4 regions of the Bacillus sp. GW823-FHT06A11 genome follow, and region 2 is predicted to be linked to each of the others. Evidence: riboswitches for the same ligand, from Rfam matches in the RefSeq annotation. Region 2 holds a riboswitch; each other region holds the start of a gene.
What was found. A riboswitch is a leader RNA that binds a small molecule or an ion and turns the genes downstream of it on or off. The one in region 2 is predicted to bind thiamine pyrophosphate.
Positions count from the first base shown of each region.

Region 1: another riboswitch for thiamine pyrophosphate. It lies ahead of tenA (thiaminase II); the one in region 2 lies ahead of thiC (phosphomethylpyrimidine synthase ThiC).
Region 3: another riboswitch for thiamine pyrophosphate. It lies ahead of tenA (thiaminase II); the one in region 2 lies ahead of thiC (phosphomethylpyrimidine synthase ThiC).
Region 4: another riboswitch for thiamine pyrophosphate. It lies ahead of thiM (hydroxyethylthiazole kinase); the one in region 2 lies ahead of thiC (phosphomethylpyrimidine synthase ThiC).

Region 1 covers NZ_JBXAHS010000003.1:82,424-87,967, reverse strand. The annotation lists gene AC1Q8L_RS14405 (DUF3937 domain-containing protein) at 1-255, opposite strand, end outside; gene tenA (thiaminase II) at 653-1,342, opposite strand; TPP riboswitch at 1,470-1,575, opposite strand; gene AC1Q8L_RS14395 (D-alanine--D-alanine ligase) at 1,649-2,563, opposite strand; gene pdxR (MocR-like pyridoxine biosynthesis transcription factor PdxR) at 2,568-4,016, opposite strand; gene AC1Q8L_RS14385 (homoserine dehydrogenase) at 4,106-5,131, opposite strand; gene AC1Q8L_RS14380 (esterase/lipase family protein) at 5,218-5,544, opposite strand, start outside.
Region 2 covers NZ_JBXAHS010000004.1:286,370-291,913, forward strand. The annotation lists gene AC1Q8L_RS20655 (hypothetical protein) at 140-442, shown strand; gene AC1Q8L_RS20660 (transposase) at 924-1,235, opposite strand; partial or broken gene AC1Q8L_RS20665 (L-lactate permease) at 1,239-1,310, shown strand; TPP riboswitch at 1,382-1,497, shown strand; gene thiC (phosphomethylpyrimidine synthase ThiC) at 1,612-3,372, shown strand; gene AC1Q8L_RS20675 (arsenic transporter) at 3,474-4,832, opposite strand; gene AC1Q8L_RS20680 (cytochrome d ubiquinol oxidase subunit II) at 5,164-5,544, opposite strand, start outside.
Region 3 covers NZ_JBXAHS010000001.1:1,666,787-1,672,330, forward strand. The annotation lists gene AC1Q8L_RS08445 (ABC transporter substrate-binding protein) at 1-604, opposite strand, end outside; gene AC1Q8L_RS08450 (ABC transporter permease) at 601-1,353, opposite strand; gene AC1Q8L_RS08455 (ABC transporter ATP-binding protein) at 1,353-2,102, opposite strand; gene tenA (thiaminase II) at 2,071-2,766, opposite strand; TPP riboswitch at 2,852-2,955, opposite strand; TPP riboswitch at 3,016-3,127, opposite strand; gene AC1Q8L_RS08465 (SH3 domain-containing protein) at 3,397-4,551, shown strand; gene AC1Q8L_RS08470 (hypothetical protein) at 4,557-4,895, shown strand; gene AC1Q8L_RS08475 (DUF3965 domain-containing protein) at 5,136-5,544, opposite strand, start outside.
Region 4 covers NZ_JBXAHS010000007.1:106,507-112,050, forward strand. The annotation lists gene AC1Q8L_RS25340 (YhgE/Pip domain-containing protein) at 1-1,429, shown strand, start outside; gene topB (DNA topoisomerase III) at 1,470-3,659, opposite strand; TPP riboswitch at 3,869-3,981, shown strand; gene thiM (hydroxyethylthiazole kinase) at 4,054-4,863, shown strand; gene thiE (thiamine phosphate synthase) at 4,878-5,537, shown strand.

The DNA of each region.
Region 1 (5,544 bases), on a different contig from region 2:
TGCGTCTTTTTGTGATGCCTCTTTTGTGAAATCATATAAAGCAATTGCGCCTAAAAGAACAAGTATACCTTGAGGAACATCTAGTAAAATAGTTTTCCAAATTTCTGGAATTACCCATTTAATATCTGCTGCTGTTTCAAGATATGTTTGGAAATAGCTGATTGTGAAATTAATTATCCCTAAAAATACAAACAACGATAAACCAAATCGAATTAATTTCTTATTTGTAAACATATAACACCTCTCAAAATTCATTGGATATTCCTGCTTTTGCTTCTTTATATTTCCATATCTTTATATCTAATTTTAACACATAAAGAACTCAAAAAAATACGATATGCATATTTGCATATCGTATTAACCACACTCCATGATAATTTAGAAATTCCTGCAAAGAAAAAACAACTCCGTTACAGCTAACAGCTCAGGTTTCTTTTCTTATTTAACTTCATACCACCAACATTAACGTTCTTTGATTGTAAAATAAATGTGACAGAAGTTTATCCAGTTAATGCGTAGACAAGTAAATGAGCTAAATTATCGATATTCTATTTCGCCATATCCGTAGCACTAATGACTTTACGCAAATTTGACAAGAAAAAATATATAGATAGGTATGATCCGTACCTATCTATAACATTACTTCTATTCTTTATCCAATTACGTCTTTTACGTCTGTATCCACTGCCCACTTTTCTAATGTATAAGCCATTTCCCAAAATGAATATTCATATTGACTGCTAATAATAAAATGCTGTTTCATACGTTTGCGGTCTGCCTCTGTTACTTTTTCAGCGATAGTATCTAAACGTGTAATTTGTTCTTCAACTAGCGTACGGAACCAATCAGATCCATAAGCAGAAATCCATTCGTTATAAATTGGCTCTTCCGGCTGGCACTCTTTTAAGCGTTCGCCAATTTCATAATACAACCAATAGCAAGGTAAAATTACTGCAATGATATCTCCTAAATGCCCTTCATACGCAGCACGATACATATGTGAAGTATACGCATATGCAGTTGGCGCAGGAATAAAATTATCTTTTTCTTCTTTTGTTATCCCTAGCTTTTTAGCAAAATTCTCATGTAAAGATAACTCGGCCTCATATGTATTTTGAGCATGATGTGCCATACGAGCTGTCGTCTCTAATTCAAGAGCTTTTGCAGCTCCTAAAGTTTGTACTCTAGCAAAATGACTCAAATAATATGAATCTTGAAGCACATAATAGCGAAAACTAGCTAAATCTAATGTTCCTTCACCAAGTTTTTTTACAAAAGGATGGTTAAAACTCGCTTCCCAAATTGAATCTACTTCTTTACGTAATGATTGTGAAAAAGTCATTTAAATCCCTCCAATAATGTATAAAATATAAGTATTTATCCACAATTATTAAAGCTGTAAAATAAAAAAACTTTCTTTACAGGCGTAAAGAAAGTGAAATTGACAGTATTTATTTACTCATTAAATAGCAACGTCTTTCCCACTTCCCTACGCTGGCATTAACCAGATCAGGTACTAAGAGTCTCAAAATCACATTTGATCTCAGCCTATAAAAGGCTCCCCTAGTGGATAAATATTTTGTTTTTATAATGTATTCATCATAGCATACTTCGTGAAACTGTCAAAAGAATTAGTTATATAATCTCCTTAAAACCCTTCTTCATTTCTAACTTTTAATGATGTTTCAATAATTATATCTAATAGTTTGCTATAACTAATTCCCGCTGCTTCTGCACTTTTGGGCAATAGGCTTGATTGTGTCATCCCTGGTAATGTATTAATTTCCATTACATATGGAATTCCGTCCTTCACCATCATATCAACTCTTGCATAAACACTACATTTTAATGCTTTATAACAAGTCAGTGAAGCTTTATTTACACGTTCATTAATTTCTGCTGGAAGTTCGATAACTTCCTCAACTGTACTAGTATCATCATATTTTGCATTGTAATCAAAGAACTCGGCTGCATGTCGAATTGAAACTATAGGTAACTGTTTTCCATCCAGAATAGAACATGTAATTTCATCACCTTTTATATACTTCTCAATTACTACTTCAGAATCCCATTCGAATACAGTTTCTAGCATTGAGATCAATTCATTTTTATTGTAAACGATTTTCACCCCGACACTCGATCCGCCAGAGTTTGGTTTTACCACTAATGGAAATCCTAACTTATCTAACTCATCAAGATTTAGATCCTCCATTTTTGTAAGTTCAATCCAATCTGGTGTTTCTACACCTTCATAACGTAAAATCTTTTTCGAAATATTTTTATCCATACATATACTGCTAGATAACATATTACTTCCGCTATAAGGAATCCCTAAACTCTCCAGTGTTCCTTGAACTGTCCCATCTTCTCCGTATTTTCCGTGTAATGCGAGCAATGCAAAGTCAATGTCTTTCGCTTTTTCAATTAAATCCATTTTTTCGTTTAATGTAATTGGAACTATTTCATACTTATTTTTATCTAAATGAGCAATCATTTCATTCCCCGTCATAATTGAAACTTGTTTTTCAGACGATACCCCGCCCATAATAACACCGATTTTCATTTTCTCAACTCCAAATTTCATTTTTTAATGTATCACCAATTATTTTAATTCCCCGAACTATTTCTTCTTCTTTCAAGCGCGAAAACCCTAATCGGAAAGTGTTTGCTCCTTCTCCATCAGAGTAAAAAACATCTCCAGGTGAAAACGTAACGCCTTTCTCATAACACTTTTGTAAAAGTGTGCGGGCATTCATATGCTCTTCTAGCTCTATAAATAAATGAAGTCCACCATCTCCAGTCATTCTTTTAAAAGGAATGTACTGGTTACATGCCCCGACAGCTAACTCATATTTTTTCTTATAAACAGATCTTGCCTTTTTTAAATATTTTTCAAAATATCCCTCATGTAAATATTGAAACAGAACAGCTTGATCTAGCGTAGATGTGTGAATCGTTCTTGCTCTTTTTACGCTTTCTAAATAATGAATCAGCTCTTTATCTGCAATAATCCAGCCTACACGTAAACCAGGGAAAAGCACCTTTGAAAAGCTACTAATATAAATCACATTATTGCCAGCTCCCGCAAAAGTTAATAATGGAGCTAAATGTGAACCTGAATAACGTAATTCTTCATTAAATCCGTCCTCTATAATAGGAACCTTGTATTTTGAGAATAACCACATCAATTCCGTTCTTTTCTCTGAACTCGTAACAATACCGGTTGGATTATGATAAGAAGGAATTAAATAAGCAAAATCAAAATCTTTTTCACGCAAACTTTTTTCAACTTCATTCGTATCAATACCATCCTCATGCATATCAATCCCATGAACTTCAAGTCCATGTAAACGGAAAAGCTTAAGTGCAGCATGGTGAGTTGGATTCTCACAAATGACACGACCGGATTTTTTTGATAAAGAAGAGAGTACAATATCCAATCCTTCTGTAAATCCATTTGTAATTAGAATATCTTTATTCGAAATGTCTACACCTTTCATTTCCATGTAATGAAGTAAATAATTCATTAACGGTTTATATCCCTTTGCATATCCGTAGTTCAATACGATGTCCCCTTCAATGGACATACGAGTAAGAAAAGCTCTTTTGAAATTTTCAACATCAAATAGCTTCTCATCCGGGGCTATACTATTAAAAACAATCATTCCCTTTTCCCAACGAACACCATGTTTCATTAAATCTAATTCGTCCGCTAATGCGGTCACTGTATTAAGTTTATTTTTCCAATCTATTTCAACAGACGAAGTGTTAGATATATCCACCTTCGCAACAAAGTTCCCTTTTCCTTTAACTGCATAAATGAGTCCTTCTTGCTCTAAATCTGCATAAGCAGCGAGTACAGTGTTTCTACTCACACTTAGTAATTCACTTAGTTCCCTTGTTGATGGGATTTTTTGATCCCCGAGCAAATGCCCTTTCATAATCATCTTTTTCAAATAGTCTTTTAATTGAATATAAACGGGACGATCTTTAACAACTTTAAAATCCTTAAACAATTCCTTACCCCCTGCAATCATTTTTGCATATTTATTTCATTCTCAAAAGGTCCACGACATATGTATTTTTTATAAAGGGCGGTACGGTCTTACAAATCTTTTCGATATAAGTTAATTACATCTTTTAAAGCTGCAGCTGCTGCGCCTCGTGGATTAGAAGCCCCGCCAATTGTAGTAACTTGCCCCATCGTATCTGTAAAGAACGTAATTCCTTTTTCGGTCCCATTTACTTTTGCTAACGGATGATCTTTTTCTATTTCGCACGGTTCAACATTTAAATTCACATTGCCACCCTCATCCTTATATATTGATGCTATTAATTTAATAATTTTATGTTGTTTCTTAGCATTTTGTATTTGCTGTTTTGTAACGTGCTCGATTCCTTTTATATGTATATCAGTAAGTGTTTTCTCTGTTTCCATTAAGCTGTTAGTCAAAAGTAACAATTTACACGCACTATCTGAACCACTTATATCTAATATAGGGTTTGTCTCAGCAATCCCTTTATTTTGTGCTTCTTTCAGCGCTTCTTCAAATGTCATATCTTCCTCATACATTTTCGTAAGAATATAATTAGTTGTTCCATTTAATATTCCTTCTATTTTATCAATACTGCAACCGGCTAAACTAAATTGTCCAATATCTAGTGTCGGTAGTGCAGCGGCTGTTGCACCGCTATATCGAATTCGTACATTTGCGCCTCTTGCTGCTTCATTTATTTCTCTCCAGTTTGTAACGAGCGCACCTTTAGAAATTGCTACTATATCCATCTGTTTCTCAATCGCTTGTTTCATATATTGTTTCCCTGGATTTCCATCTTTAAGATTTGTAACCGTTGATTCTACCAATACAGTACCACTTATGCTAGTTATTGCACGTTCCTTCGGATGATACTCTAAATATTTTTCAATTGCAGCGGTACCGCCACCATACATCAATAAATGATGAAGAGATAAGCCTTCTTCATTATGTATTGCAATATTTCTCCCTAATACGCCACTTACAACTAATTGAATCCCATATGTTTCATATATATATGAATATTTTTCATTTAATAATTTTATAAACTCTCTGCCTACTGTTCCGTATCCTGATAATACAACTTGAATTTTCATAATATCCCCCATATTTTTCTACCAAATCCCTCTTTCAATATAATATAAAGCGCTCTCGAATTCCATCGAGAGCGCTTTATTATTACCTATTTCGGTAAACGTGATAGCTTTTCAGCAATTGTTCTATAAAACTCTTGAATGCTAGAAAAACCTAACGAGTCTGAAACACTTAACCCTACCATGTCGAGATGGTCCCAATTCGCTTTCGTTTCGATATGATTCCATTTTCCAACCTGTAATGACTCATTATTATTTACAGCAACATTAGAAGATGGTGCAATCATGGAATTTGTATTTACTACACCATCATTTTGCCACCAAGAAGTATCAACTAACGGACGGTTTTCTTCATATCTCGCATAAGAACCTAAGAAAAACGCATTCCCCATCAACACTTTATTCATCGTTATATG
Region 2 (5,544 bases):
ATCTGGAGAAAACCCCCAGTATCCAAGACTAAATTTTACCCATACATCATTTTTTTGATGTAGCTCTTGAAGATAAAAACTATTTAATTTTCAAGGAACAGTTATTAACTTAAAACTTATTATACGAGGAGGGTGTATCATGAAAAAAATATGCTTTGTATTAATTGTCGACGCTGGTATAAATTATGGTTCAATATTTTCTCTACCATTTTTAAGGAATCAGGATGATTTGAAGGGATATTTTTCTAAGTATTATGATGTTTCAATTAATTATATTAGGGATAAAAACTCAGTTGACTATTTGGTAGTTCCCAAACCGTGTCCAGCTTTTGATAATGAAAATAATCTTCCAATAATTGAAGTACCAGCAATCTTATTTATGGAAAAGAATTTTGAAAAAATAAAGACTTATATAGACAATTATTTTTCTAATAACTCATAAAGAAAATAAAAGTACAGTAAAAAGAAGTCCGATAAAAAACGAGTGGTGTAGAATATTTCTATTAATCATTCGTTTTTTATTATATTTACATATATTTTTTAAAAGAGGATTATAGACGTTCTGAAAAAAATTAATTATAACAAGAACAGTGTTCGTGCTACTATCTACGTTTATTTTTTGTACTAAGTCCCCCTTTAACTAACAAGACAACAAAAAAATTAACATATAAAGGAAATAACGTTACAATTAATGTAAGGGCTTTTTCTTTGAATTTTAGCTCTGAATAATAAAGATAGTTAAATCACTAAATGGAGGAGCAGGTCAATTTTGTTCCTTGTATAGTAAATTGTTACCTATCTCTATTGCAGGTTGTATGGCAGGTAACAGTAGCAGTTGTAGCGAAATGCAGCAGAGACAAAGGCTCTTTTTCAAACGGGACTGATGAATGTATTTGGCAAGTAAAAAATGGTTCTTCCCGGAGTTAGTTGAAAAGTCTCATTCTTTCCAAAAGTAGAATCTTTGTCCGCAATGTGGAGAATTTGCATCGACCATACATGATTCTTTTAATAAGCTTTAACTTGTTTATGCTCCCTTCGGCAAGACCATTATTATTCTCATAAGTTACCGCATTTCTGACAGCTTCAATATCCCGGGCTAATCCATTCGTAAAGCTCTTAAACTCTTGTATATTAGTATTTTTAATTTTCTCAATACAATGGTCGAGATTCTCAACACTCTTTGTGGTGAAGATGTTTTTAAACTCCCATGTTAAGTCATAAACTATTTTTACAATAGGGTGTTCTTCGTAATTATTGTTGGTATTATGACGTATGTTCAAGTATATTATTTAACGTGGATGATTCCATAAAGAGAAAAAGAAATAACCTTTGCATTTTTCAGATTATCGTGTATGATGGGAAAGTATTGAAAATTAAATCAGTGATAAACTAGGGGTGCCTAACGTATGCGTAGGCTGAGAGAGAAGCGCGTGATCTTCTTAACCCTTTGGACCTGATCTGGCTCGTACCAGCGTAGGGAAGTTAACGGCTTTACATAATGATGTCTTTTATGAGCCAGGTCCTTATTTTTTTATGGACCTGGCTCTTTTTATTTTGGCATGCGCTGGCCATATCTCGTCCTTGTCACGAACAGGGGAGGCAACAAAGGTTATGAAACAGTCTGTTTCAGCTGAGCAAATTGAATTGAAATCGAGTTTACCAGGGAGTAAGAAAGTATATGTGGATGGACCACGCGCAGGCATGAAAGTGCCGATGCGTGAGATTGAACAAAGCGAAACGAACGGCATCCCAAATCCTCCAGTCCGTGTGTATGATACGAGCGGTCCTTATACGGATCCGGCGTATAAAGTGGAGCTGGAAAAGGGAATTCCAACGCCGCGTCATTCTTGGATCATGGAGCGCAGGGATGTAGAGGCATATGAAGGGCGCGAGGTGAAACCAGAGGATGACGGTGTGAAAGTGGCTTCGAAACATACACCTGTTTTCCCGCAAATGGATCGCCAGCCGCTTAGAGCGAAGCAAGGTGCAAATGTTACGCAAATGCATTATGCGCGTAATGGCATTATTACGTCTGAGATGGAATACGTTGCAATTCGTGAAGGAGTAGAGCCGGAGTTTGTTCGTAAGGAAATCGCAGAAGGCCGCGCTATTTTACCAGCGAATATTAATCATCCAGAAGCTGAACCGATGATTATCGGGCGTAACTTCCATGTGAAGGTAAACGCGAATATCGGAAACTCTGCTGTATCTTCTTCTATTGCAGAAGAAGTAGAAAAGATGACGTGGGCTACTCGCTGGGGTGCAGATACGATTATGGATTTATCTACAGGTAAAAACATTCATACGACGCGTGAGTGGATTATTCGTAATGCGCCTGTACCAGTTGGAACTGTGCCGATTTATCAAGCGCTTGAAAAGGTAAATGGAATTGCAGAAGATTTAACGTGGGAAGTGTACCGTGATACGTTAATTGAGCAAGCGGAGCAAGGCGTGGATTACTTTACGATTCATGCTGGTGTATTACTTCGTTACATTCCAATTACTGCAAAGCGTACGACAGGTATCGTTTCGCGTGGTGGTTCGATTATGGCGCAGTGGTGTTTATTCCATCATAAAGAAAACTTCCTATATACTCATTTTGAAGAGATTTGTGAAATTATGAAGCAGTACGATGTTTCGTTCTCTCTTGGAGATGGATTACGTCCAGGATCGATTTCAGATGCAAATGACGAAGCACAATTCTCTGAGCTTGAAACACTTGGTGAATTAACGAAAATTGCTTGGAAACATGATGTGCAAGTTATGATCGAAGGACCTGGACACGTACCGATGCACTTAATTAAAGAGAATATGGAGAAAGAGCTTGATATTTGTCAGGGCGCGCCGTTTTATACACTTGGGCCACTAACGACAGATATTGCACCAGGTTATGACCATATTACATCGGCAATTGGAGCTGCGATGATCGGTTGGTTTGGAACGGCGATGCTTTGTTATGTAACGCCGAAAGAACATTTAGGTTTACCGAATAAAGATGATGTACGCACGGGTGTTATTACGTACAAAATTGCAGCGCATGCGGCTGATCTTGCGAAAGGACATAAAACGGCTCATCAGCGTGATGATGCACTTTCAAAAGCACGCTTCGAATTCCGTTGGCGCGATCAATTTAATTTATCTTTAGATCCTGAACGTGCGATGGAATATCACGATGAAACGTTGCCTGCAGAAGGGGCAAAGACAGCTCACTTCTGTTCAATGTGTGGACCGAAGTTTTGTAGTATGAGAATTTCACATGATATTCGTGAGTATGCAAAAGAAAATGATTTAGAAACGACAGAAGCAATTGAAAAAGGAATGAAAGAGAAAGCAGAAGAATTTAAAGAAGCTGGTAGTCATTTATATCAATAACATGTTACACCTCTTTACTTGATTGATCACACTGTAGTACCTAACTTTATTATAGAAGAAGCCCCATTTGCTAAGACGGTAGCAAATGGGGCTTCTGTTGTTTATAAGGCGAAGAAGAGATGTACCCAGTAGAATAAGAGGAATAGTGTGACGACTGTTGTGAGCGGGATAACGATAAGGGATACACTTAAATAGTCTTTCCATTTTACTTTAATTTTGTTTTGTTTCAGAATATACATCCAAATGAGTGAAGCTAGTGTACCAATTGGTAGTAATAGTGAGCCGATGTCACTACCAATGATGTTTGCAAGATAGATTGTTTTTAATGTGACTGGATCTAGTCCCATTTCTGTTAATGTAATTGTACCAATCATAAGGGCAGGATGGTTATTGAAGACGTTAGAGAGGATGGATACAAGTCCACCCATTGCAAAGCTAGCATAGAGTAGATGCTGATTCACAATTGGCTCGAGCCATTGTACAAGTGCAGCTGTTAATCCTGCGTTGTGGAGTCCGTAAATAATGACGTACATAGAGAAGGCGAAAATTAAAATGTGCCATGGTGTCTTTTTCAAAATGTCGACAGGATTTGTTCGTAAGTAGTACCATCTCCAAATGAGAAGAACGAGTGAACCAAGTACTGCAACGATTTCAATTGGGATGGATAAGAAGGATGCAACGAATAGAAGACAGCGCATAAGGAAGACGAAACCTAATACTTTTAACATGAATCTTGTCCGTTTTTGTTTCGTATCAACAGAATTATTTCCTTTTAGTGGATGGAAGTTTTTCGTGAAGAAAATTTCTTCAATATCATATGAAGAAACAGGCAATTTTTTCGGAAGTTTTTTCTTCAAAACTGTATACATGAGCCATGACATAAATAATAAGCCTAATGTTGCAGGTACAAACATCATAGCAGTATGCATATAAAGAGTCATATTAACGATATTTAATGCGATTAAATTTACGATATTACTTACACCAATTGGTGCACTAGATGCCGTAGCGATTAAAGCACCACTTAATAAATAAGGAATTTGCTGATGAGGTTTTAATTGAAGATTTTTTAGAAGAAGAATTAAAATTGGAGTTGTAATTAAAATACTACCGTCGTTATTGAATAAGAGAGTCATGAGAAAACATAATAATTGAATATACCAGTATAAGCGGCGTCCAGAACCCTTTGCTAGATTTGCTAGTTTCGCTGCGGACCAATGGAAAAAGCCGAAGCTTTCTAATATAACTGCCATGACGATGGTCGCTAATATTGTTATGGAAGCACCGCCAATTTTACTTATAATATCCATGACGTCTGGTTTTGATACAAGTCCAGTAATTATGATGATACCAGCTCCGATTGCTGCTGGCCACGCCTCATTTAAACCTCGAGGCCGCCAAAAGATAACAATCATCGTTAAGAAGAATACAATAATAGTAATCCATATTTCAATGCTCATATTTTGCCTACCTTTCTATTTTCCCTTGAATAGATGTAGCTTGTCTCAAGGTTATATTTTTAGTATATTCAGCAAAAAATAAGAAGAACTAGACGTATAACGAGATGAAGCGAATATGTGTTTTTCATGCTAAAGGACAAGTGTCATTAGTAGTGAAATAACTATTGTGATAGGAGTCTATAAATTGATTGGGTAGTAAGGTAGTAAATGAGATTTATATCGGCGCAACTCAAAATATATCAGCGATTTTTAAAATATATCGACTTATCGACAAAACATGACAAAAGGAGCCCATCCCAAAATGCCTTTTGGAACAGACCCCAAGACTATATTATTTTTCCTTCAAAAAAGTACGATCCTTCAAGAATAAATTCCAGAAGAAAATAAATCCTGGTAATAAAATTGCAATCCCAATTGCGTATAGAATGAGCAGTGCATAGAACGTTTCTGTCGTTGTAAAGCTTGTAAATACAGTTACGTCAGGATAAATAATATAAGGTAAATGCGCGACGCCGTAAGCGTAGCTTGCAAATGCATATTGAGCGACGACAGCTAAAACGGCAATACGAGGATATCCTAGTGTATTGTACTTTTTGTTTGTCCACCAAAGGGACGAGTATCCGATAACGAATAAAACAATAGAAACTGTAAACCACGGGAATTGCTTTATTAATCCTTGCATAAGCCAATGTGTTTCAGGATCCATTACAAC
Region 3 (5,544 bases), on a different contig from region 2:
CATGACGCATAACCGGTACTTCATGATTAATGTATGCCCCTGTTACCGCATCCACTTTTTTCGTAATTAAGGCTGGTACTAAATCAAATCCAACATCAACTACTTTCACTGTATCAGGATTACCACCAGCTTCTTTTACCATCGTTTTTAAATACATCTCACTTAAAGGTGTTCCAGAATATCCTACTGTTTTTCCTTCTAAATCTTTCGGTGATTGAATACCCGCTGATTTCAGCGATACGACATGATTTAATGGTGAACGTACGACAGCCCCAATTGATTTCACTGGAATTTGCTCATTTGCTCTTGCCATAACAACATCTGGCTGATAATACAAGCCAACTGTCACCTTCCCTGCTGCTGCCAATGTTAATGGATCAGTCGGATTAGAAGGGAATTTAATATTTACCTTTACACCTTCTTCTTTAAAGTATCCTTTTTCAATTGCTGCATAAATAAAGCTATGTACCGCATTTGGATACCAATCTAACATGACTGTTATTTCTTTCTCTTTTTTACTTTTTTCTGATGCTGAATTACTCGAACATCCTGTAATCATTGCAATTAATAATGTAAACACAAAGATGCGCTTTAAAAATTTCATGAATGCTTCCTCCAACTAATGAATTTCTTTTCTAATATGGAAATAAGTACGACGAAGAAAATAGCTAATAATGATAACAATACAATGGGTGCAAATACGCCAGCTCCATCTAACTGCGTCATCATTCTCTTACTGAAATATCCAAGTCCAGCTTGTGCACCGAGCCATTCTCCAATTGCTGCTCCGATAACACTAAGCGGAACTGCAATTTTTAAAGCTGAGAAAAAATAAGGAAGAGCAGACGGCAACTTTAATTTAAGAAAAATATCTCTTTTCGTTGCTCCATATGTAACTAAGAGCTCCTCCCATTCTTTTTTTGTACTACGCAGTCCATCATACGTATTGACCGCAATCGGGAAAAACGTAATTAAAACTGTGACAACAACCTTACTCCAAATTGTGTATCCAAACCATAAAACAAATAGCGGAGCAAGCGCAGTAATCGGAATCGTTTGTGAAGCAACTAATAATGGATAAAATGCTCTTTCCATCCATGTACTCGCATTCATTAACATCGCTAGCCCTACACCTAATACGATAGAAATAACAACACCTATTAAAACGACGTATAACGTTGCAGGTAAATGAACCGTAAATAATATGTCTTTTAGTTTCCATATCTTCATTACAATCGCAGACGGTGACGGTAAAATGTACATCTCATCTACAATTCTTGCTCCTATTTCCCACACAGCTAGTAAAATACTAGAAAGTGTAATAGCAGGAACTAATTCTTTCAATCGGTTCATCACACAAGTACCTGCCTTTGTAACATACTAAGAAGCTCATCTTTCAGCGCTAATACTTCCGGTTTATATAAATCTTTTCGTGTTCTGTTATGATCAAGTGGTACAATCCGCTCAGTCAAAGTCGTTATCGGCTGCTGTTCCACTACTAAAACTCGGTTCGAAAGAAATAACGCTTCTTCAACATCATGAGTAATGAATAAAATTGTTTTTTCCCACTCTTGCCATTGTTCAAACAGCCATTCTTGCAAAGAGGCCTTCGTTAAAGCATCTAACGCGCTAAACGGTTCATCTAATAACAATATCTCCCCGCCCGTTAACAAAGTTCGGATAAAAGATACGCGTTGCCTCATACCACCAGATAAATCTTTCGGATGTTTTGTCTCATATCCTTGTAAACCAAATTTATATAACAGTTCCTTTGCCTTTACTTGTGCTTCTTTCTTCTGTACACCTTGGCACTCTAGCGGCAGAGCAGCATTCTCAATAATTGTTCTCCACGGCAAAAGCATATCTTTTTGCGGCATATATCCTACAGGATGGTGCTTTGTTTCTGTCAGTTCTATCTTTCCAATACTTACCTTCTCTAGGCCTGTAATAAGGCGAAATAAAGTACTTTTCCCACATCCACTCGGTCCGATAATACTGACAAACTCTTTCTCATGTATAGAAGCATTTAATTCATGGATGATTGCTTTCTCATCGTAATGAAAAGAAACATTATGAAACTGTAGTATGTTCTTGCTCCTCAAATCCCCACATCTCCTTACGATAGGACATATCCCAGAATAAATATTCAAATCGACTGGAATATAAGAAAATCTCCTCTAATCTATCTAGTTCTTTCTCAGACTTTCCAACTGCCATTTCATTTAATAAATCTATTAACCAAATACAAAGATTACCGTATTCTTCCGAACTATATCCTTGAATCCACTCACCAAAAAACTCATGATCTCTTGCTCCAGGAATATCATTTAAACGCTTTCCAATTTCCCAGTAGCTCCACATACATGGAAGAAGCGCTGCTATTAATTCTGCAAGTGTGCCATTTTGAGATACAGACATCATGTAATTTGTATAAGCTAAATTTTTAGCAGATGGTTTCGCAGACTCTATATCCTCTATAGAAATTCCAAGTCTTTTTGCATATTGTTTATGGATTGTCATTTCGCCATTTAATATCCCATCAATTTGTTCAGCGAACTTTCCCATTACTTGTGGATTCGTTGCTTTTACAACACCAATCGCATATAACTTTGCATAATCTAGCAGATATAAATAATCTTGAATAATATAATACTGGAATTTATCTTTTTCTAACGTGCCATCTCCCATACCCACTACAAACGGATGATTATGACTCATCTCCCAAACCGGTTGCACAGTTTCTAATAATCTATCACAAAATTTCATTTCTCTATCCCCTTTCAATATATGTATCTAAATAAAAAACCACTTCTATATATAAGAAGTGGTTACAGCAAATAAAATTATACATTTATTCGATGTTCCACTTCCCTTCGCTAGTATTACCTAGATCAGGTGTTATAAGGGTTAAGGATTATTCCTCTCTCAGCAAATCAAGCACCCCTAGTGGTTTCAATATGAAATTTTCAAATAAAAAAGCCCCGTTTCTATACGCAAAGAAACGGGGACTCATTGTTAGTGTCCGAATTGCTTCCCTACGCTAGCATAATCTAGATCAGGTAATAAAAAGGATCAAAGGCTTACGGCCTACTCTCAGCTGGCAACACCAGCTCTCCTAGCAAACTATAAAATTATCACTGTCAGTATAACACCCTAATAAGACATCATCAACTGTTTTAATTTTCTTAATTATCAACAAAATATTGAAGTTATACAATACATACATTCTATTTTAGAAAATAAAACCCAAATTAATTGTATAAAAAGGAATCATTATCCTCAAAAAATTTATTTTTATATTGATTTCATATTACATTTATGTGAATACACCCACTATATTATATCTTTATACTATAATAAAATTACAACTATACAACTAGAGGAGGTCTCTATTCCATGAATATGAAAGCTACGGCTTTAACAGCAACTACTGTAGCGATTGCTTCTTTACTTCCTTCTATGGGTGAAACAAATGTACAAAAAGCAAACGCTGAACAATTATCTAATGTTAAAACTGGGTATGTCAAAGTCGATCAAGTAGCATTACATACAGAAGATAACGTAAAAAGCACATCAATTGATACAATTCGCTTTAATACAAAAGTGAACATCCTTGAAACAACTAATGGTTGGTATAAAGTATCTGTTCATAATAAAGTAGGTTATGTACAAAAAGATGCTATTTTACTAAAAAACAAACTTCAATCTAATGATCAATACATCGTCAATGCTAATGCATTAAACGTTCGCTCTGAACCTAATTTAGAATCTTCCATTTTAGATGTATTACCAAATGGCAAGTTTATTACCGTTCAAGAAGATCAAGGCGAATGGTATAAAATATCACATAATGGCCAAACGGGTTACGTACAAAAAGCATTCATCTCTAATGGTTCACAACCCTTAGTAAAAGGAATCACCGTTCAAAATAATACAAAATATACTGTTGCAACACCTAATCTGAATGTACGTAGCAACACTAGTACAAGTAGCGCTCTACTCGGTTCATTACAAAACGGTACACAAGTACAAGTAGTAGAAACTGTAGGAACTTGGTATAAAATTCGTTTTGGCACAGGATACGGATATGTAGCAAAACACTATGTAGTACAAAATCAACCACAGGCTAAAACAGATCAGCCTTCATCTATTCCAGCTGCTTTCAAATTCCCTGCTCAAGGAAGAATTAGCTCAACCTTTGATATACGCTGGGAACAAATGCATTATGGTATAGATATTGCTGCTCCAGGGAACGTCTCTATCCAAGCTGCTGCTGCAGGTAAAGTTGTGAAATCTTATTATTCAGCTAGCTATGGCAATGTTGTGTTCATTGCGCATCAAATCAATGGGAAATTATATACAACTGTTTATGCTCATATGAAGGATCGTACTGTACAAACTGGTGATCAAGTACAAGCTGGACAATTAGTAGGTCATATGGGCAACACAGGTCATTCATACGGGCAACATCTTCATTTTGAATTACATAATGGAGAATGGAATTTTGAAAAAACAAATGCAGTAAATCCACTGCCATATTTAGTTAGGTAAATTGTATGCCACGCAATATACCTCTTATAATTGAATACGCAGCCTTTTTAGGTTTAATCTGTTGTTTAATCATTTACAATACAAACATTGTATTTTTATCTATTATTATTGCTTTTGTTGCATTAGAAATTATGATGGAATCATTTCAAGTGCAACTAAAACAAAAAATTGCCCATATTTATAACGCTATATTTCTTTTGAGTGCTCTCATAACAAATATAATTAGTAATGGCTTTTATTTATCTACTGTATTTCCAGTATTCTTTATGGCTGTTTTATTATTTGTAGCTAGATATATTAATGTCCCTTATAACCAAAAACAAAAACAAGAACAAGAAGCTTAGAAAGAGGAGACACTGTGTACCAATCTTTCAAAGATACTCCAATAAAATACATATTGCATTTGTATAAGAAAGCCAATACTTTTTTTGGTATACAAGGAAGTTATACTGCACAACTTCTTCTATATGGAATGTTGTTTCTTGTTTTAATCACTTTCTCCTTGTTTTACTAACAAAAAAGGATCTCACATAAACTGGAGATCCTTTTTAATTTATATTAATTTTTCATATCGAAAATATTGTTTATCCACAAGCATATTTTTCATAAATAAAGCTCAGATTATATTTTTTCTCTAAGCTCATTCGTTGTTCGTCATCGCACCAATAGAAAAGAATATCATGAATCGTTGCGTAACGCTTATTTTTAAGAAATAGCCTAAAGAATGATGGTAAACAATCATGTAATTGTATAAATATATAATTGCGTAGTGTTTCTTCTTTATATTCAATGCCCTTACAAATATACAGTAATTCTTCACAATAATATGCATGCTGTGGAACTTGTATCATCTCGAAAAATGGCACATAAGATAGTAGCTTTCCAATAAAATGACCGTATCGATCCATTACTCCTATCGTCATATGCTCCATCATTTCTTTCATTACATATAAATAATCATCTACATGTGTTGTCTTTAATGGGTCTAAGCGA
Region 4 (5,544 bases), on a different contig from region 2:
AAAAAAAGCAAATGAGTTAGTAAATCAAACAAATGAAGCGTTAGACAATGGTAGAGAAAAATATGATAAGGCTGTAAATGATTACAGCAGATTAAAAACAGAGCTTGAAAAAGCCAGAGAAGACTTAAGTAACAAAGGTGTTAATGGATTAGATTCTACAAAAGTAGCCTTAAATGATTTGAATGGGCAGTTCAAAGCAAGTTGGAATTTAGTTAATGACATGATTCCAGTTCTGGAAAGTACAAATAAAGTGTTAGCTGATGTGAATAGTGATAAAAACCTTAATGGTACAATTTCTAAGTTAAATAAAGCAAAAGATGGTTTGCAAAAAGGAATGGATTTAACTGATAAAGGAATTGACGCTATTAATAAAGGTCAAAAACCAGCAGCAGATGTTATTGAAAGTATTAATCAAGTGTCTAAAAGTGTTTCGGGCCAAATTGGTGACATTTTAGCTAAATATGACTCAGAAATCACTCCAAATTTCAATGCAGCAATTGCTCGCACAAAAGAGATGTCTAAAAACACATCTCAAATTTTAAAAGAAGCAGACAAAAAGCTTCCAGATGTTAAAAAATTACTAGAAGATTCATCAAAAGGCTTAGTAGACGGGAAAAAGAAATTAGCAGATATTAAAGCTGAAATGCCAGCTACTGAGAAAAAGATTAAAGAATTAGCAGATAAAATTCGTGATTTTGAATCTGAAGAGGATTTAAAAGACATTATACGCTTATTGAAAAACGATGTTGAGAAGCAAAGTGATTACTTTGCGAATCCAGTAAATTTAAAAGAGAATAAATTATTTGCGATGCCGAACTACGGTTCAGCAATGTCACCATTCTATACAGTGCTTGCATTATGGGTAGGCGCATTATTAATGGTTTCATTATTAACAGTAGAAGTACACGAAGAGGGCGCGAATTATAAGAGCCATGAAATTTACTTCGGACGTTTATTAACGTTCTTAACGATAGGTCTTTCACAAGCGTTTATCGTATCGATGGGAGATATATTCTTACTCGGTACGTACGTAGTCGATAAGTTCTGGTTTGTGTTATTTAGTTTATTTATTGGTGGAGTCTTCGTTTGTATCGTATACTCACTCGTTTCTATTTTCGGAAACGTTGGGAAATCGATGGCGATCATTTTACTTGTACTACAAGTAGCAGGATCGGGCGGAACATTCCCAATCCAAATGACACCAGCGTTCTTCCAAGCAATTTATCCGTTCTTACCGTTCACATATGCAATTAGTGCAATTCGTGAAACAGTAGGCGGAATGCTATGGGATATCGTAACGCGAGATTTACTTGTGTTAAGTGCTTTCGTAGTAGTTATGATTGTTGCTGCGTTATTACTGAAAACACCAATTAACAAATCAAGTGAAAAATTTGTTGAGAATGCAAAAGGAAGTAAAATTATTCACTAAAATAAAAGGTTCCTACCGATAGAGGTAGGAACCTTTTTGTTTAATCAAATTTTAATTTTTTTAATGCGTCTGCGAACGGGTTATTTAATGGTTCTTCTTCTTTTTTCTGTTGTTTCATATATTTTTGAACGTCGCGTTTATCGGCTTTGTTTCCAGATTCTTTTTTACGTCGCTCTTGGAATGTTGATAATTTCTCACGATAGCCACATTTACATGCGAAAATTTGGCCTGCACCTTCACCACGTAATTCTAGTTTCTTCTTACATTGTGGACAGCGAGCGTTTGTTGTACGAGATACATTTTTACGATGACCACATTCACGATCTTGGCATACGAGCATTTTTCCCTTTTTGCCGTTTACTTCTAGCATTGGTTTACCGCAATCTGGACAAGACTTCGTTGAAATGTTGTCATGTTTATATTTTTTATCACTCGATTTAATTTCAGAAACAATTTCTTTCGTATAGTTCTTCATTTCAGAAATGAATACTTCTTTTTTCAGCTTACCTTTTGCGATAGCCTCAAGTTTTTGTTCCCATTCACCAGTTAGTGTAGGGGATTTTAACTCTTCTGGTACTAAATCAAGTAACTGACGGCCTTTTGAAGTAATATGAATATCTTTGCCACGTTTTTCAATTAAGAACGAATTGAATAGCTTGTCGATAATATCAGCACGTGTCGCTACAGTACCTAATCCACCAGTCGATTTTAACGTATCAGCAAGTTGTTTATTTTGCGTATCCATATATTTTGTAGGATTCTCCATTGCTGAAAGTAAAGTTGCTTCATTAAAGCGTGCAGGTGCTTTCGTTTGGCCTGATGTTTGCATAAGTAACTTTACAGTTAATGTATCGCCCTTTTCAATGTGAGGCAGAAGCTGCTCTTTTACGTCATCAGTTACATCATCGTCTTCAAATCGATTTTCGTATACTTCCTTCCAACCAGCATGTAAAATCGTTTTTCCACGTGCAATGAACGTTTCACTACCAACTTTGGTACGTAATGTTAGTTGCTCGTATTCGAATGCTGGGAATAAAACAGCTAAGAAACGCTTTACAACTAAATCATAAATTTTGCGTTCTTTATCTGTGAATGCTGAGAAGTTAACGTATCCTTCTGTTGGAATAATCGCATGATGATCGCTTACTTTACTATCATCAACAAATGATTTGTTAGGTTTGATAGGCTTTTGTAATACTTTATGTGCGAAGGGACGGTATTCTCCAACACCACATGCTTTTAGACGTTCTGGAAGTGTTCCAACGATATCAGATGAAATGTAGCGTGAATCTGTACGAGGGTACGTTAGTACTTTATGCTGTTCATACAATTTTTGCATAATATTTAATGTTTCTTTAGCAGAGTAACCGAACTTTTTATTTGCATCACGTTGCAATTCAGTTAAATCGTAAAGACCAGGAGAGAATGACTTCTTCTGTTTCTTATCAATTTCCACAACAGTAGCATTATGTTTATCTAAACTTTTTACAATACCATCGATTTTTTCTTTATTAAAACTACGGCTATTGCCATTTGCATCTTGCCAAGTAAGTTTGAGCTTCTCCATTGTTTGAGCTTCGATGCCGTAGTAAGTTTGAGCTTTGAAGTTCTTTATTTCATCCTCACGACTAGCAATCATAGCGACAGTAGGCGTTTGTACACGGCCACAATTTAACTGAGCATTAAAGCGAGTTGTTAAAGCACGAGTTGCATTAAGACCGATATACCAGTCAGCTTCTGAACGCGCAACTGCTGAAGCATATAAATTGTCATATGCCTTACCTGGTTTTAAATTTGCAAAACCATCTTTAATTGCTTTATCGGTTACAGAAGAAATCCATAAACGTTTGATTGGTTTATTTAGCTTAACTTTATCGATAATCCAGCGTGCGACTAATTCCCCTTCACGTCCAGCGTCTGTTGCTACAATAATTTCATTTACATCTTTTCTAAGTAGCTGACTTTTTACAGCATTAAATTGTTTACCAGTTTGTTTAATAACCGTTAATTTCAAACGCTCAGGTAGCATCGGTAAATCTTCTAAATTCCACTTTTTATATTTCACATCATAACTTTCTGGATCTGCTAATGTAACGAGATGACCTAAAGCCCAAGTTACAATATATTTATTACCCTCAAGATAGCCGTTTCCTTTTTTATCACACTTCAGTACACGAGCGATATCTCGTGCAACGGAAGGTTTTTCAGCGATTACAACGCTTTTTGACATATTAAAAACATCCTTTCAAATTTCCATAAGTTAAATATAGCATACATCTTCTTGAGATTCAGTTTCGCTCCATATTTGAGCTGTTTTTAATGGAGTGAACAAAATCCCAACTGATTAAAGTTTCACTTTATCAGTTGCTTCTATATTAAATAGAAAAGTAAAGAACTTGTTATTTTACTAGAATAAGAGTAGACTTTGAAGTAGATGAATAAGAAACACATGGGAGTTTGTGGATACAAACTGAGAGTATGGCTACTAGTCCGTCATTGACCATTTGAACCTGTTGGATAATGCCAGCGTAGGGAGAGTGTAAAAGCACATGTTCAGGCACTTTGCGTACGCGCAAAGTGTCTTTTTGTGTATCTCCCATCATTATAGTTAGGAGATGAAAAGGATGAATATGAAAGAAATTAGTAAAGTAGTGGATTTGGTGAGAGAATCTAATCCACTCGTTCATAATATTACAAATGTTGTTGTAACAAATTTTACTGCTAACGGTTTGTTGGCACTTGGGGCATCGCCTGTAATGGCGTATGCAAAAGAAGAAGTAGCAGAAATGGCGAGCATTGCTGGAGCGTTAGTATTAAATATGGGGACACTTCGTTCTGAAGAAGTAGAAGCGATGTTACTCGCGAGTAAATCAGCAAATGCGAACAATGTGCCAGTACTGTTTGATCCAGTTGGTGCAGGAGCAACTTCGTATCGAACAGAAGTTGCGAGACATATTCCGGCTGAAATCGATTTAGCGATTATCCGCGGAAATGCAGCTGAAATAGCAAATGTTATTAATGAAAAATGGGAAATTAAAGGGGTAGACGCTGGTACTGGAAAGGGCAATGTTGTAAGCATTGCAAGGCAGGCAGCAGACGAATTGAATACAGTTGCGGTCATTACTGGAAAAGAAGATGTTGTTACAGATGGAGAGCGAACTGTTCTTATTCGAAACGGTCACCCTATTTTAACGAAAGTTACGGGAACAGGGTGTTTACTAACTTCAGTAATAGGAGCATTTGTAGCAGTTGAAAAAGATTATGTAAAGGCAACTGTAGCAGCATTAACGTTTTATGGTGTAGCTTCGGAACTGGCAGCTGCTAAAACAGTAGAAAAAGGGCCAGGTAGTTTCCAAATTGAATTTTTAAATCAATTAGCGAATACAACTTCAGCTGATATAGAGAAATATGGGAAGATTGAGGAGTTAGAGTAAGGGGGATGAAACACATGATGCGCATTGAAACAAAGAAAATGTCTAACCTATTGCAAGTGTATTTTATTATGGGAAGTAATAACTGCACGAGGGATCCTTTAGCTGTATTGAAAGAAGCGTTAGATGGTGGAGTGACACTTTTTCAGTTTCGCGAGAAGGGGGAAGGTTCTTTAATCGGAGGAGATAGAGTGCGCTTTGCAAAAGAATTGCAGACGCTTTGTAAGGAATATAGTGTTCCTTTCATTGTAAATGATGATGTAGAATTAGCCATTGAATTAGATGCAGATGGTGTTCATGTAGGACAAGATGATGAAGGGATTACATCTGTTCGTGAAAAAATGGGAGATAAAATTATCGGCGTATCTGCTCATACAATTGAAGAAGCACGCTTTGCAATCGAAAATGGAGCAGATTATTTAGGCGTTGGACCTATTTTTCCAACGAGTACGAAAAAAGATACGAAAGCGGTTCAAGGAACGAAAGGATTAGCTTATTTTAGAGAACAAGGAATTACAGTGCCAATCGTTGGTATTGGTGGGATTACAATTGAAAATACAGCGGCAGTTATAGAAGCGGGTGCGGACGGTGTTTCAGTTATTTCAGCAATTAGTTTAGCTGAATCTGCGTATGAAAGTACGAGAAAATTAGCTGAAGAAGTAAAGAGAAGTTTGTAGAAAAGGA